DNA from 3 places in the Mesorhizobium sp. WSM4884 genome. Region 1 is predicted to be linked to each of the others. Evidence: predicted binding sites of a transcription regulator. Region 1 holds the regulator's gene; each other region holds the start of a gene.

Region 1 (4,752 bases):
TGCATGCGGCCGACTTCCTTGTTGTCGAAGGTCAGGTAGAACACGTCCTTGTTCTCGATCAGGCGGTCGTAGCCGACCACCGGAATGCCTTCGTCGAGCGCCTTCTGCACCGCCGGGCCGATCGCCGAGGCATCCTGCGCCAGGATGATCAACGCGTTTGCGCCCTGCGAGATCAGGCTTTCGACGTCGGTCAGCTGCTTGCCCGGATTGGACTGCGCGTCGGCCGAAATGTATTTGTCGCCGGCGGCCTCGATGGCTTTCTTCATTGCCGCTTCGTCGGTCTTCCAGCGCTCTTCCTGAAAATTCGACCACGAAACGCCGATCACCTTGTCCTTCGCCTCTGCGACCGACGCCAGCGTCAACGACATGGCGACACCCGCCAGCATGGCGGTTGCGAATCTCTTCATGATTTCCTCCCTGCGCCATCGCGGCGCTACCCAGACTGGCCCGAAGGCCGGCACAGAGGCTTTTTTTCGAGCCTCGAAAAAATACTGATCCAACGCCGAAGCGCTGTCAACTGCGATTCTGATGGTTTTTGAGGTGCCGCGAACTTTTTTTCGAGGCCCGCAATAAATAATGACAGCCCCGTCCGCTTCTGCCACTATTCCAAAACAGTTGCACAGAAGCGCGGAAGCGTTGCCCCGTTGGAACTGAATGAAACAAAAAATCCAGAGCGGTTCGGTGGTGCATCCGCGACTGAACCGATCTGGCGCGTCGCCGACGGCCCATGCATTATCAAGAGGCCGCGCTGACCGGGAGGAGAAAAATGTCGGTCGGGATCCGCCATGACGACCTGCGCCGGCGCAACCGCGCCATGGTGCTCTCGGCCGTGCGCCGCGCCGGCCAGCCGTCGCGCACGGAGATCGCCGCGACCACGGGGCTTAGCCACTCGACCATTTCGGCAATTTCCTCGGACCTGATCCAGGAAGGCATCCTGGCCGAGAGCAAGCCGAGCGAGGCGGCATCGCTTAAGCGCGGCCGGCCGCAGGTCGGCCTCGCCCTCAATCCCGAGGCGGCCGCGGTGGTGACGGTGGTGCTGTCGCTGAATTTCCTTTCCGTCGCCGTCATCGACTATGCCGGGCAGGTCATCGCCGAGGAGCAACGGCGCCTCGATACGCTGACCATGCCGCGCGACGAGCTGATCGGCGAATGTGTGGCGATCGTCCGGCGCCGGCTGAAAGATCCCGACCTCGATGTCGGCAGCGTTGCCCGCATCGCCATGGGTATCCAAGGCATCACCGATTCCCATGCGCGGGCAATGCTGTGGTCGCCGATCACGCCTTTGACCGACATTCCTTTCGCCAACATCCTGGAAAAGGAATTCGGCATCCCGGCCACCATGGAAAACGACTGCAACATGATGGCGGTGGCGCTGCAATGGCGAGACCCCAACCGCTATCGCGACAACTTCATAGCCATCCTGCTCTCGCACGGCATCGGCATGGGCCTGGTGCTGAAGGGCGAGCTGTTCACCGGCACGCATTCTTCCGGAGGCGAGTTCGGCCATATGATCCATCGTCCGGGCGGCGCGCTCTGCCGTTGCGGACGCCGCGGCTGCGTCGAGGCCTATGCCGGCAACTACGCCATCTGGCGCAGCGCCATGAAGATGAGCGAGGACGCCGAGCCGGTCGATGTCGGCGACGCCGACATGCGGGCGCTTGCCGCCAAGGCGCGCGAGAAGGACGGCCCGGAGCGCGAGGCATACCGCCGGGCGGGCGAGGCGCTGGGCTTCGGCCTGGGCAGCTTGTTCGCGCTGATCGACCCGGCGCCGGTCGCCATGGTCGGCGTCAGCGCCGCCGCTTTCGACCTGATCGAGCCGTCGCTGCGCGAGGCCATCGCCCAAACCGCCGGTGGCCAGCACTCGGAATCGATCTCCTTCGACACCGAGCCGAACGAATTGCCGCTGATCCGCGAGGGCTGCGCCATGCGCGCGCTGACCTTCGTCGACCAGGAGATTTTCGCGCCGGGCGTGCAGACAAGAGCGGGCAAGCACGTCGCCTGAACAGCTTTGAAGTGATCGTGTCCTGCTAGACGTCGGAGATTTGCGAAGGTCCCGAAGCTTCGTCATACCAGGGCGAAGCAGGAGCGAAGCTCCGTCGCGAAGACCTTGGAATCCGTGCCGTTACCTCGGACGCAGGGCGCAGCGGAACGGAATTCTGCACCGTAGTGGCGCGTCGACGTCACGGAATGGATCCTCGGGTCTGCGCTGCGTCGCTTCGCTCCTTGCTCCGCCCGTGGATGACGAAGTCAGAAGCGTCTGAGCCAATCGCCGGCGCATACGATCGGATTCAACCTGTTACCGCCTCCACAGGAAGACTAATCCTCGCGGATCGCGTACCCCGCCCCGCGTATGGTGCGGATGACATCGGGCATGCGGCCGTTGTTGACGGCCTTGCGCAGGCGCCCGACATGCACGTCGACCGTGCGCTCGTCGATATAGATCGTCTCGCCCCAGACGTTGTCGAGCAACTGGCTGCGCGAGAACACCCGGCCGGGGTGCCGCATCATGAACTCGAGCAGCCGGAACTCGGTCGGGCCAAGCCTGATCTCGCTCTTCTTGCGGTAGACGCGGTGCGATTCACGGTCGAGCACGATGTCGCCGACCTTGAGCACGCTCGAAAGCACCTCCGGCTTGGCGCGGCGCAACAGCGCCTTGACCCTGGCCATGAATTCAGGCGTCGAGAACGGCTTGACCAGATAGTCGTCGGCGCCCGTCGAGAGGCCGCGCACCCTGTCGCTTTCCTCGCCGCGCGCCGTCAGCATGATGATCGGCAGCCGTTCGGTCTCGGGCCGCATCCTGAGGCGCCGGCAAAGCTCGATGCCGGAAACCGCCGGCACCATCCAGTCGAGCACCAGGAGATCGGGCACGTTCTCCTGCAGGCGGATTTCGGCTTCGTCGCCGCGGGTGACCACCTCGACCTGATAGCCTTCGGATTCGAGGTTGTAGCGGAGCAACACCCCCAGCGGCTCCTCGTCCTCCACCACCATGATACGTGGCGCGATCATTTAGCAGGTACCTTCGCTGTCAGGCCGCCGGCGCCGACATCGCCGTCTCGTCCTGCTTCGGACGGTTCGCGGGCAATTGGGTGCCGGTCAGCACATAATAGGCGTTCTCGGCGATGTTGGTGACGTGGTCGCCGATGCGCTCCAGATTCTTGGCGCAGAACAGGAGATGCGTGCAGGCCGTGATGTTGCGCGGATCCTCCATCATGTAGGTCAGAAGCTCGCGGAAGACGGAGGTGTATTTGACGTCGATGCGCTCGTCGTCGTTCCGGAGCTTGGCGAGCGCCGTGGCGTCGCCCGCCGTGTACTCCTCGATCACGCCCTGGACCTGGATCAGCACCAGCTGCGCCATCGAGTCGATGGAGTGCGACAGGTCGCGCGGCGCGGCGCTGACGCCGACGGAGCCGACGCGCTTGGCGATGTTCTTGGCGAGGTCGCCGATGCGCTCGAGGTCGCCGGCCATGCGGATGGCGCCGACCACACTGCGCAGGTCGTCGGCCATCGGCTGGCGCTTGGCGATCAACGTGATAGCGCGATCGTCGAGCTCGCGCTGCCGTGCGTCCATGATGGCGTCGTCGGAAACCACGCGCTGCGCCAGCGCGTTGTCGGAATTGAGCAGGGCCTTGGTCGACGCGCCGACCATCGAGCCGGCGAGATCGCCCATATCACGGATAAGCTGGCTGATCTGCCTCAGATCCTCGTCGAAGGAAGCGACCGTATGGGCCATGATTATGTCCTCGTATGAACTCAGCCGAAGCGGCCGGTGATATAGTCCTGCGTGCGCTTCTCGCGAGGCGAGGTGAAGATCTTCTCCGTCCGGTCGAACTCGACCAGCTCGCCGAGATACATGAACGCCGTCTGCCGCGACACGCGCGCCGCCTGCTGCATGTTGTGGGTGACGATCACGATCGTGTAGTCGGCCTGCAGCTCGTCGATCAGCTCTTCGATCTTGGCGGTCGACAGCGGGTCGAGCGCCGAGGCCGGCTCGTCGAGCAGGATGACCTCCGGCTTCACCGCCACGGTGCGGGCGATGCAAAGCCGCTGCTGCTGACCACCGGAAAGGCTCTGGCCGCTGGCGTTGAGCTTGTCCTTGACCTCGCTCCAGAGCGCCGCGCGCTTCAGCGCCGATTCGACGCGGTTGTCCATTTCGGCCTTGCTGATCTTCTCGTACAGCCTGACGCCGAAGGCAATGTTCTCGTAGATCGACATCGGGAACGGCGTCGGCTTCTGGAACACCATGCCGATCTTGGTCCTGAGCAGGTTGAGGTCCTGCGAGCGGTCGAGAATGTTCTTGCCGTCGAGCAGCACCTGGCCTTCCGCGCTCTGCTTCGGGTAAAGCTCGTAGATGCGGTTCAGCACGCGCAGCAGCGTCGACTTCCCGCAGCCCGACGGCCCGATGAAGGCGGTGACGCTGCGCTCGGGCAGCGACAGGTTGATGTCCTTCAGCGCCTTCGACTGGCCATAGTAGAAGTTGAGGTTCTTGACCTCGATCTTGGCCTTCTCGACGGCCGTGTCGGCTACGTTAAGGTCGGTGGACAACATAGGTTTCATCTGTCCTCTCTGCGTCCGGTAAGGCTGCGGGCGAAGATGCTCAGCCCGAGAACCGTCAGGGTGATTATGAGCGCGCCCGTCCAGGCCAGCTGCTGCCATTCCTCATAGGGACTTAGGGCGAACTGGAAGATGGTCACCGGAAGACTGGCCATCGGAGCGTTGAGATTGCTCGACCAGAACTGGTTGTTAAGCGCGGTG
Region 2 (4,752 bases), on a different contig from region 1:
GGCGCGACCTCCCCACAAGGGGGAGGTAGGATCGCTGCGCCGCTTCTCGCAGTGATCGGTGTCCGAGCAGACGAACATGTGGCCGCCATGGTCATCGAGGATGACCTCGTCGAGATAGACGTTCTCGGCGCCGCAGAGCGCGCAGGGCTGGTCGAAGGTCTGCACCTCGAAAGGATGGTCCTCGAAATCAAGGCTGACGACGTCGGTGAAAGGCGGCACCGCATAGATGCGCTTCTCGCGGCCGGCGCCGAAGAGCTGCAAGGCCGGCGAACGATGCATCTTCGGATTGTCGAATTTCGGCGTCGGCGACGGGTCCATCACATAGCGGCCCTCGACCTTGACCGGATAGGCGTAAGTGGTGGCGATGCGGCCGTGCCTGGCGATGTCCTCATAGAGCTTTACATGCATGAGACCATATTCCTCCAGCGCATGCATCTTGCGCGTCTCGGTCTCGCGCGGCTCGAGGAAGCGCAGCGGCTCGGGGATCGGCACCTGGAAGACCAGCACCTGGCCCGCGTTGAGCGGCTGCTCCGGGATACGGTGGCGGGTCTGGATGATCGTCGCCTTGGCGGTCTCTGTGGTGACCGCGACCTTGGCGACCTTTTTGAAGAAGGCGCGGATCGAAACGGCGTTGGTGGTGTCGTCGGCGCCCTGGTCGATGACCTTGAGCACATCGTCCGGGCCGATGATCGATGCGGTGACCTGCACGCCGCCGGTGCCCCAGCCATAGGGCATCGGCATCTCGCGCGAGGCGAAGGGCACCTGGTAGCCGGGAATGGCAATGCCCTTGAGGATCGCGCGGCGGATCATCCGCTTGGTCTGCTCGTCGAGATAGGCGAAGTTGTAGGTGGCGATGTCTGTCGGTTGCACGTTCATTCCGCGGCCTCCCTTTTCTCTTCACCGTTGCCCCCATTTTCCCGCGCCTCGTATTCGGCGCGCATGCGGCGGACCAGGTCGAGCTCGGCCTGGAAGTCGACATAGTGCGGCAGCTTGAGGTGCTCGACGAAGCCGGTGGCCTGGACATTGTCGGAATGCGAGATGACGAACTCCTCGTCCTGCGCGGCGGCCACGACGTCCTCGCCAAGTTCGGTCGCGCGCAGCGCCCGGTCGCACAGTGCCATCGCCATCGCCTTGCGCTCGCTCTGCCCGAAGACCAGTCCGTAGCCGCGGGTGAATTGCGGCGGCGCCTTGGCCGAGCCCTTGAACTGGTTGACCATCTGGCACTCGGTGACGCGGATCGAGCCCAGCGGTACGGCGAAGGGCAGCTCGGGCACGTCGAGCTCCAGCTCGACCTCGCCGATGCGCACCTCGCCGACAAAGGGGTGATTGCGCGCATAGCCGCGCTGCGTCGAGTAGCCGAGCGCCAGCAGGAAACCCTCATCGCCGCGCGACAGCGCCTGCAGGCGGATGTCGCGCGCCATCGGGAATTGCAGCGGCTCGCGGGTGATGTCGCCGGGGATGTGGTCTAGCGGCATGTCGCCATCCGCCTCGATCAGGCCCTCATGGGCTAGGATCGCGGAGACGCGCGGCATGGCTTCCGCTTCGGCCGAGCGCTGCGCGGGCGTCTCGACTTCCGCGCCGGCGGCAAGCTCCGGATCGAGCAGGCGGTGGGTATAGTCGAAGGTCGGACCGAGCACCTGGCCGCCGGGCAGGTCCTTGTACGTGGCCGACACGCGCCGCTCGATCTGCATGGCGCCGGTGTCGACCGGGTTGGCGTAGCCGAAGCGCGGCAGCGTGGTGCGGTAGGCGCGCACCAGGAAGATCGCCTCGATCATGTCGCCCCGCGCCTGGACGAGGGCCAAAGCCGCGAGCTCGCGGTCGTAGAGCGAGCCTTCGCTCATCACCCGGTCGACGCCGAGCGCAAGCTGCTCGACGATCTGATCGAGGCGCAGGGCCGGCACCGAGCGGTCGCCGCGGCGGCGATCGGCAAGCAGGCGGTGGGCGTTGGCGATTGCGGCTTCGCCGCCTTTCACCGCGACATACATGTCATGCCTCCATCGTCTGGATGCGGGTGGTGCGCGGCAGGCAAGCGAGGTGGCCGGGCGCCGCCAGGATGATGTCGACGCCGCGCGGGAAACGCTGGTTGTTCTGCTTCCACTGCTCGACGAAATGGCGCGGCATGCCCGTCGGCGCGATTATCGCCGTCTTCTCGATGCCGGGGCCTTCGAGCAGTAGCGACGGACCGGAAGCGAGATCGTCGACCAACAGGATCAATGTCGTCGAGCGGTCGGGATATTCCTGCGTGCCCTGCGAGAAACCGTCGAGCGCCGCCATCTGCGCCGGATTGGCTACCAAAGCGAAATGCGCGTCGGCAGGCGTGTTGGCCAAGGGCGCGCCGGTGTGGAAACCGAGCCAGGCCTTCACAGACGCTTCGGCCTGCAGTCGCGGATCGATCCAGATCGGCGTGTCGTTGTCGCACAGCGACAACGCGACGGCGCCGGCAGTTTTAGACAGCGGCGCTGGTGGTTGGGCGAGCGCCGGCAGCGCCTGGACGCTGCCTGGGCGCGCCATGGCGTCCATGATGGCGCGGAATACGACTTGAGCGTTGAAGACGGGATCGGCGAAGCCGCCTTCGATCGATTGCGTGGCGATATCCATCAGTCCTCTCCGCGCACCATGGTGAAGAAATCGACTTTCGTGGCCGCCGTCTCGACCCGCCGTTTCTCGCGCGCCGCAACAAGCGCAGCGCGCAACGGCGCGACCAGTTTCGTTTCGACAGCCTCGCGATGAACAGGGTCCTGCCAGAGCGCGTCGGCGATTGCGGCGAGCCTGGCTTTGCTCTTGTCGCGGCCGAGCGCATAGGAATGGCCGACCTGCCCGGAGGGGAGCCGCACCGTTGCGCGGGTGACGGTCGCCTCGCCGACATTGAAGGGCGCGCCGCCGCCGCCGATCCTGCCACGCACCGTCACCAATCCGGTTTCCGGACCGCGCAGCAGTTCGGCCTCCAAGGGCAGGCCGGAGCCATTCCAAAGACGCGCGATCTCTTCGGGCGCTGCGTGCGCCAGCGTCGCCATAACGGCTTTTCGCTCGGCCTGCTCGCGCGCTTCCTGTCCTCGCATTGCTTCACTCCTCGCATCGAGATAATTTGTATATTGATATAGACAACTATACAAATTATAGTCACCTCGTAACGAGAGTCCATGACGGGTGGATGACAAAAGGGGAAAAATGTTCGGGGGCAGGAAATGATCGGGCTGGCGAGCAGCATCGAGAGGCGCAGCGGCGTGTCGCTGTGGCGGCAGATCGCCGACAGGATCCTGCAGGGGATCGCGAGCGGCGATTTCGTCGAGAATGCGGCGCTGCCGCCTGAGGTCGCGCTGGCCGAGCGCTACGGCGTCAACCGCCATACCGTACGCAGCGCCATTGCCGCGCTGGTGCAGGAAGGTGTGCTCAAGGCCGAGCAGGGGCGCGGCACCTTCGTTTTGTCGCGCAAGCGGCTGTCCTATCCGATCGGCGCGCGCACGCGCTTTTCGACCGGTCTGCAAGGGCAGACGAGCGAGCGGCACATCGCGCTCTTGTCGTCATCGACCGAGCCAGCCAATCGGCGCATCGCCGAAGCGCTCGCCATCGCCAGGGGGGCGGCCGTGATCCGTCTGGAGACGCGCGGCGAGGCCGACGGGCATGCGGTGTCGCGCGCGACGACCTGGTTCGATGCCAAGCGCTTCGCCGGCATCGAGGCCGCGATGGCCGAGACGGGATCGATCACGGCCTCGCTGAAGCGCTTCGGCATCAACGATTATCTGAGGCACTCGACGGTGCTGTCGGCGCGCCACGCCGATGCGGACGATCTTGCCGATCTCGACCTGCAGCCGGGCGCCATCGTGCTTGTCACGGTTGCCATCAATGTGACGGTCGATGGCCAGCCTATCCAGTTCGCGGAGTCGCGATTTCCCGCCGAGCGGGTCGAGTTGAGGCTTTCGGCGTTGTAGCTGGCCTTGTCCGAGACCGTGATTGATCTGACTCGCGCTGATACCAGACCAACTCCGGTCGCTACTTGTCAGCGGCTTGGCGTTTGAGGAGCGCCTTCCCGACCGACGCGGCGCGCCGTCAATTCGGTCCGGGTTCACCACCCGTCATGTTATGATCCGACCTCGATGACCGCCTTGATCAGCCCCGACTTCTCATGCGCCCATCGCGCGAGATCGCGCGGCGTGCCGGCAAGGGTCGTGCGATGGGTGACGAGCTTGGCGAGCGGCACGGCGCCGTCCCGGATCGAGGCGGCGACATGGTCGAAATCGGCATGCAAGGCGTTGCGGCTGCCGACCAGCGTCATCTCGCGTTTGTGGAATTCGGGGTCGGAGAAGGTGATGTCGTCCTTGACGACGCTGACCAGCACCAGCGTGCCGCCATGCGCGACATGGGCGAAGGCCGACTGCACCGATTGCGTGTTGCCGGTGGCGTCGAACACAAGGTCGAAACCTTCACCGCCGGTCGCCTGCCGCACCAGTTCGGTCGCCTGCGCCTTCGAGCCGTCGAGTGCCGCAAAGCCGAGCTCGCTTTCGGCGAAGCCGAGCCGCTCGGTGCTCATGTCGAGCAGGTTGACGTCGAGCCCGGCGATGCGGGCAAACAGCGCCGTGCCGAGGCCGATCGGCCCGGCGCCGATGACCAGAGTGCGCTGGCCGGGCACGGCATGCGAGCGCCGCACGGCGTGCGCGCCGATCGCCAGGAATTCGACCGCCGCCGCATCGGCCAGCGACAGGCCGTTCGCTGGGTAAAGGTTCTGCGCCGGCACCAGGATCTCGTCGCACATGG
Region 3 (4,752 bases), on a different contig from region 1:
GGCTGTCGTGACAGACAATTTGCCGGCGCTAAAGCGTTGCCATTGAACGCATTCTCGATGCTGCTGACCGAGAGCAACCCAGCTAATCGCTTTTCCGACGCAGAAATGCGACAGCATCCTTAGCCGTTTCATCCGATGTTCTCAGTCAGCCACCTTCGGACGACGATCCATACATCGGCCACCCTCATGCACGCCGGGAAATACCGCTTGCATTTTGCAATCAGTTAAGCTACCCAATAACCACTTGCAATCTACAACTGGTTTAGGAGGCAATCATGTCCAAGCTGCGTGTCAACGCTTTCACCTTGTCGCTCGACGGCTACGGCGCCGGTCCGGATCAGACTCTCGAAACCCCGCTCGGCGTCGGCGGCGAAGCCCTGCATAAATGGATGATCGGCACCCGCACCTTTCGCGAGATGGTGATCGGCAAGGAGGGCGGCACCACCGACATCGACGACAGCTTCGCCGCGCGCAGCTTCGAGAATGTCGGCGCCTGGATCCTCGGCCGCAACATGTTCGGACCAATCCGCGGCGAATGGCCGGACGAGAGCTGGAAAGGCTGGTGGGGCGACAACCCGCCCTATCACGTGCCGGTCTTCGTGCTCACCCACCACAAGCGCGCGCCGATCGTCATGGAAGGCGGCACGACGTTCCATTTCGTCACCGACGGCATCCATTCGGCGCTCGAACAGGCGAAGGCGGCGGCCAACGGCAAGGATGTGCGCGTCGGCGGCGGCGTTTCGACTCTGCGGCAATATCTGCAAGAGAGGCTCATCGACGAGATGCATCTGGCCATCTCGCCGATCCTGCTCGGCTCCGGCGAGCATCTTTTCGCCGGTCTCGACATGCCGAAGCTCGGCTATCGCTGCAGCAGCCAGGTCGCGACGACCGATGCCACGCATGTGATCATTGGGCGAGCGTAACCGACTTCCCTTCTCCCCTTGTGGGAGAAGGTGGCCGAGCGAATCTCGGTCGGATGAGGGGTGCTCCAGCTTGGCGATACCCCTCTCGCAGACACGAGGCATAAGACAGGTTTGTCAGCACCTCATTTCTTCCAACACCCCTCATCCGTCTTGGCGCTACGCGCCGATCCCCTTCTCCCGCAAGGGGAGAAGGAGGGCGTCTCAATACTTCGCCGGCACGTAGAGTTCGCGCGGCAGCACCTGGCGCTCGTAGGACGGGTTGAAGACACGCTCCGGCAGCGTGATCTCCTCATGCGGCACGTCCTCATAGGGCATCTGCTGCAGCAGATGGTCGATGCAGTTCAGCCGCGCCCGCTTCTTGTCGTTGCCTTCGACGATGAACCAGGGCGCCTCCTTGATGTTGGTGCGGGCGAAGGTCTCTTCCTTGGCCTTGGTGTACTGCTCCCAGCGCACGCGTGACTGCAGGTCCATCGGCGACAGCTTCCACTGCTTCATCGGATCGTGAATGCGCATCAGGAAGCGCATCTGCTGCTCCTCGTCGGTGATCGAGAACCAGTATTTCACCAGCGTGATGCCGGAGCGCACAAGCATGCGTTCGAATTCCGGCACGTCGCGGAAGAATTCCTCCACCTGCTCAGGATTGGCAAAGCCCATCACGCGCTCGACGCCGGAGCGGTTGTACCAGGAGCGATCGAACAGCACGATCTCGCCGCCGGCCGGCAGGTGCGGCACATAGCGCTGGAAATACCATTGCGACTTCTCGCGCTCGGTCGGCGCCGGCAGCGCCACGACGCGGCAGATGCGCGGGTTGAGGCGCTGGGTGATACGCTTGATGACGCCGCCCTTGCCGGCGGAGTCGCGACCCTCGAAGATCACCACCAGCTTCTTCTTGTGGTAGGCGACCCAGGACTGCAGCTTGATCAGTTCCGACTGCAGCCGCAGCAGCTCGCGGAAATAGGTCATCCGCTCGATGGAGGGCGGATGCGACTTCTTGTAAATCCTGGCGATCTCGAGCGAGAGCGCGGGTTCGGAAATCTCCAGCTCATAGTCCTCGTCGAGCGTGTCCTCGAGCTCGGCTTCCAGCCAGTCCTTGGCTCCGGAATTCGTTTTGAGTTCGTTCATCACGCAGCTCCTGCCTATCAGCCACTTTCGCCTCGGCTGCGTTCCGACCCTGGAAACGCAACTCCGTAAGCCGACTGAGATACAGACGCGCAATGACGGTTTTATTGCAGGCAGGGGCTTGTAATGCTGGACCAGCATATATGTGATCGGCCCGTATCGATGGCGGGGCGACAAGCCGCCGGAATTGTCCTACAAATACCCTCGCCTCTTTCCGGCGCCCTGCACGGCGCGCCTTTTCAAAACAAATCGCGAGGACCTGACATGGAATACCGCACGCTTGGCCGTTCCGGCCTGAAGGTTTCGACACTGACGCTTGGCACGATGACCTTCGGCGGCACGGGCCCGTTCGCCGCCGTCGGCAATTCCGATCTTTCGGAAGCGAGACGCATCATCGACACCTGCATCGATGCCGGCATCAACCTCATCGACACCGCCAACGTCTATTCCAACGGCCTGTCGGAGGAGATCGTCGGCGAGGCGCTCGGCGGCAAGCGCAAGAACGATGTGCTCATCGCCTCCAAGGCGCGCATGCGGATCGGCGACGGCCCCAACGACGAAGGCCTGTCGCGCCATCATCTGATCCGCGAATGCGAGAGAAGCCTGAAGCGGCTCAAGACCGATGTCATCGACATCTATTTCCTGCACGAATGGGACGGCGTCACGCCGCTGGAGGAGACGATCGCCGCGCTCGACACCTTGGTCGGCCAGGGCAAGGTCCGTTATGTCGGCTGCTCCAACTATTCCAGCTGGCAAGTGATGAAGGCGCTCTCGATCAGCGACAGCCATCATCAGCCACGCTTCGTCACCCAGCAGATCCACTACACGCTGGAAGCGCGCGAGGCGGAGTACGAGTTGCTGCCGATCTCGGTCGACCAGGGTCTTGGCGTGCTGGTTTGGAGCCCGCTGGCCGGCGGCCTGCTTTCCGGCAAATACCGCCGCGATAGCCCGACGGCGCGTCAGCTTGGCGGCTGGTCGGAACCGCCGATCCGCGACGAGGACAGGCTGTGGCGGATCGTCGACGTCCTGGTCGAGATCGGCAAGGCGCGCGGTGTCTCGGCGGCCCAGGTGGCACTTGCCTGGCTGCTCGGCCGCCCGGCCGTTTCTTCGCTGGTGATCGGCGCCCGCAATGAAACCCAGCTCAAGGACAATCTTGCCGCGGCAAGCCTGACGCTGTCGTTGGATGAGCGCTTGCGGCTCGATGCCGTCAGCCGGCCACCGGTGCTATACCCATACTGGCACCAGCAGTTCACCGCCAAGGATCGGTTCGGCCCGGCCGATCTCGTGCTTGATCGCAATGTTATCTGAGAACCGTCAGCCTGTGATGTAGCGCCAGACTTCCGGATCGGGTTCGATCTGGCCGCTCAGCACGAAATATTTGTAGAGGACGAGCAGCGAGACCGCTCGCTCGTCCTTTTCGTTGCCGAACCGGCGGCAGTAGGCGTTTGCCGCCGTTATGATGCGTTGGGCTTCCGCCGGACGCTTTTCGAAATAGGCGATCTTGTCGGCGACATCCGAAAAATCCGGTGCCAGCGGCACGTAGTGAACATTGGCCTCGAGCTCAGCTTCGGCGAACCACGTCTCGTAGGTCGGAGGCGGCATCAGGCAGAGCGAATTCGAGCTCATGATCCATTTCAGGTTCGTCGCCACGTCATTGCCTTCGAGCGAGACGATGTAGCGGAACTGCAGTTGCTGTGGGATTGTGAGGTAGGGCTTGCGGTAGTTCTCCGGCGCGCTCGGCTTTGGCGAGCCCGCATCGCAAACCGGCAGACCGCGCACGGCATCGACGAACCGCTTGCGGATCGGATTGTTGAGATCGCCGCGCCAGACCGCCACCGGGCGCTTGTCGGCGAAGGACAAACTGTCGCGGGGAAACCGGAAATGACGGAACTTGTCGAGCTTCATAATCACGGCGTTGCCGTTGTCGTCACGGATAGGCCGATCCTTGACGATCGCCGGCATCCTGGGCACGTTGACGACATCGCCGAACTCGAGATCGATGAGCAGGCCGCGATCGAAGTAGCGCGCGAACTCCTTCAGATCGTAATAATACATGCTGCCGAACTTGGGTATTTGACCGGCCGGCACGGCCGCCGCGCTCGGCACGAAGCTATGGTCGAGCCTGTTGTAGTAGTTGACCCGATCGCGGACCGTTTTGCCGGAGAGCTTCGCCTGCCGCAGGCGACCAGCCAGGCGCTCGCGAAAGAGAGCCTGCGGCACCACATCGCGCGTGATGTTGCGTATGAAATAAAATACCCGCGCTGCGGTGCGTAAGGGCGAAGCCATGCGTCCGTCGTTTCAGTAGGTGCGGTGTTGTTCCCCGCACCTCCTACAGCATTGCGCCGCACATCTTGCAAGCCCGCGCGCCGTGACGAACTTGTGAGAGTCCTTATATTCCGGCGACGGTAGAGGGTAATCAGGCAGCGACGACGGCGAAACCCCTGGCGCGCAGGCCGCGCCGATCCTCATGCAGCGATGTCATCAGCCGGTCGCGGCTGCCGGCGATATGGGCCGAGAGCAGCCGCGCCGCCTCGCCGGCGTCACCCTTCCGTACGGCGGCCAGGATGGCATGGTGCTCGGCCCAGGCGCGGCCCAATGCCGCCTCGTCGCGCACTTCGAGCCAGCGGGCGCGCGACAGCCTGGTCATCGCGTCGCGCACGGCTCGCAACAGGAATTCATTGCCGGAGAGCCTGGCCAGCTCGATGTGAAA

The links. Region 1 encodes PhoB, which activates phosphate uptake and scavenging genes when phosphate is short. Its sites were predicted from a motif close to TGTCATNNANCTGTCAT; they were not measured.
Region 2: phnF (phosphonate metabolism transcriptional regulator PhnF) is a predicted target of PhoB. The motif match lies at 3,141-3,157, and genes of this name have one in related genera.
Region 3: ppk2 (polyphosphate kinase 2) is a predicted target of PhoB. The motif match lies at 2,138-2,154, and genes of this name have one in related genera.

Annotation. Positions count from the first base shown of each region.
Region 1 covers NZ_JARTVO010000013.1:144,018-148,769, reverse strand. Annotated here, with positions in the region: gene xylF (D-xylose ABC transporter substrate-binding protein) at 1-407, opposite strand, end outside; gene P9236_RS20685 (ROK family transcriptional regulator) at 767-2,002, shown strand; gene phoB (phosphate regulon transcriptional regulator PhoB) at 2,317-3,006, opposite strand; gene phoU (phosphate signaling complex protein PhoU) at 3,026-3,733, opposite strand; gene pstB (phosphate ABC transporter ATP-binding protein PstB) at 3,751-4,554, opposite strand; gene pstA (phosphate ABC transporter permease PstA) at 4,551-4,752, opposite strand, start outside.
Region 2 covers NZ_JARTVO010000003.1:279,576-284,327, forward strand. Annotated here, with positions in the region: partial or broken gene P9236_RS06605 (alpha-D-ribose 1-methylphosphonate 5-phosphate C-P-lyase PhnJ) at 37-876, opposite strand; gene P9236_RS06610 (carbon-phosphorus lyase complex subunit PhnI) at 873-1,985, opposite strand; gene phnH (phosphonate C-P lyase system protein PhnH) at 1,987-2,598, opposite strand; gene phnG (phosphonate C-P lyase system protein PhnG) at 2,598-3,059, opposite strand; gene phnF (phosphonate metabolism transcriptional regulator PhnF) at 3,186-3,929, shown strand; gene P9236_RS06630 (zinc-binding alcohol dehydrogenase family protein) at 4,079-4,752, opposite strand, start outside.
Region 3 covers NZ_JARTVO010000017.1:107,246-111,997, reverse strand. Annotated here, with positions in the region: gene P9236_RS23615 (HepT-like ribonuclease domain-containing protein) at 1-46, shown strand, start outside; gene P9236_RS23610 (dihydrofolate reductase family protein) at 276-923, shown strand; gene ppk2 (polyphosphate kinase 2) at 1,125-2,045, opposite strand; gene P9236_RS23600 (aldo/keto reductase) at 2,307-3,350, shown strand; gene P9236_RS23595 (glycosyl transferase family 90) at 3,357-4,328, opposite strand; gene P9236_RS23590 (GntR family transcriptional regulator) at 4,459-4,752, opposite strand, start outside.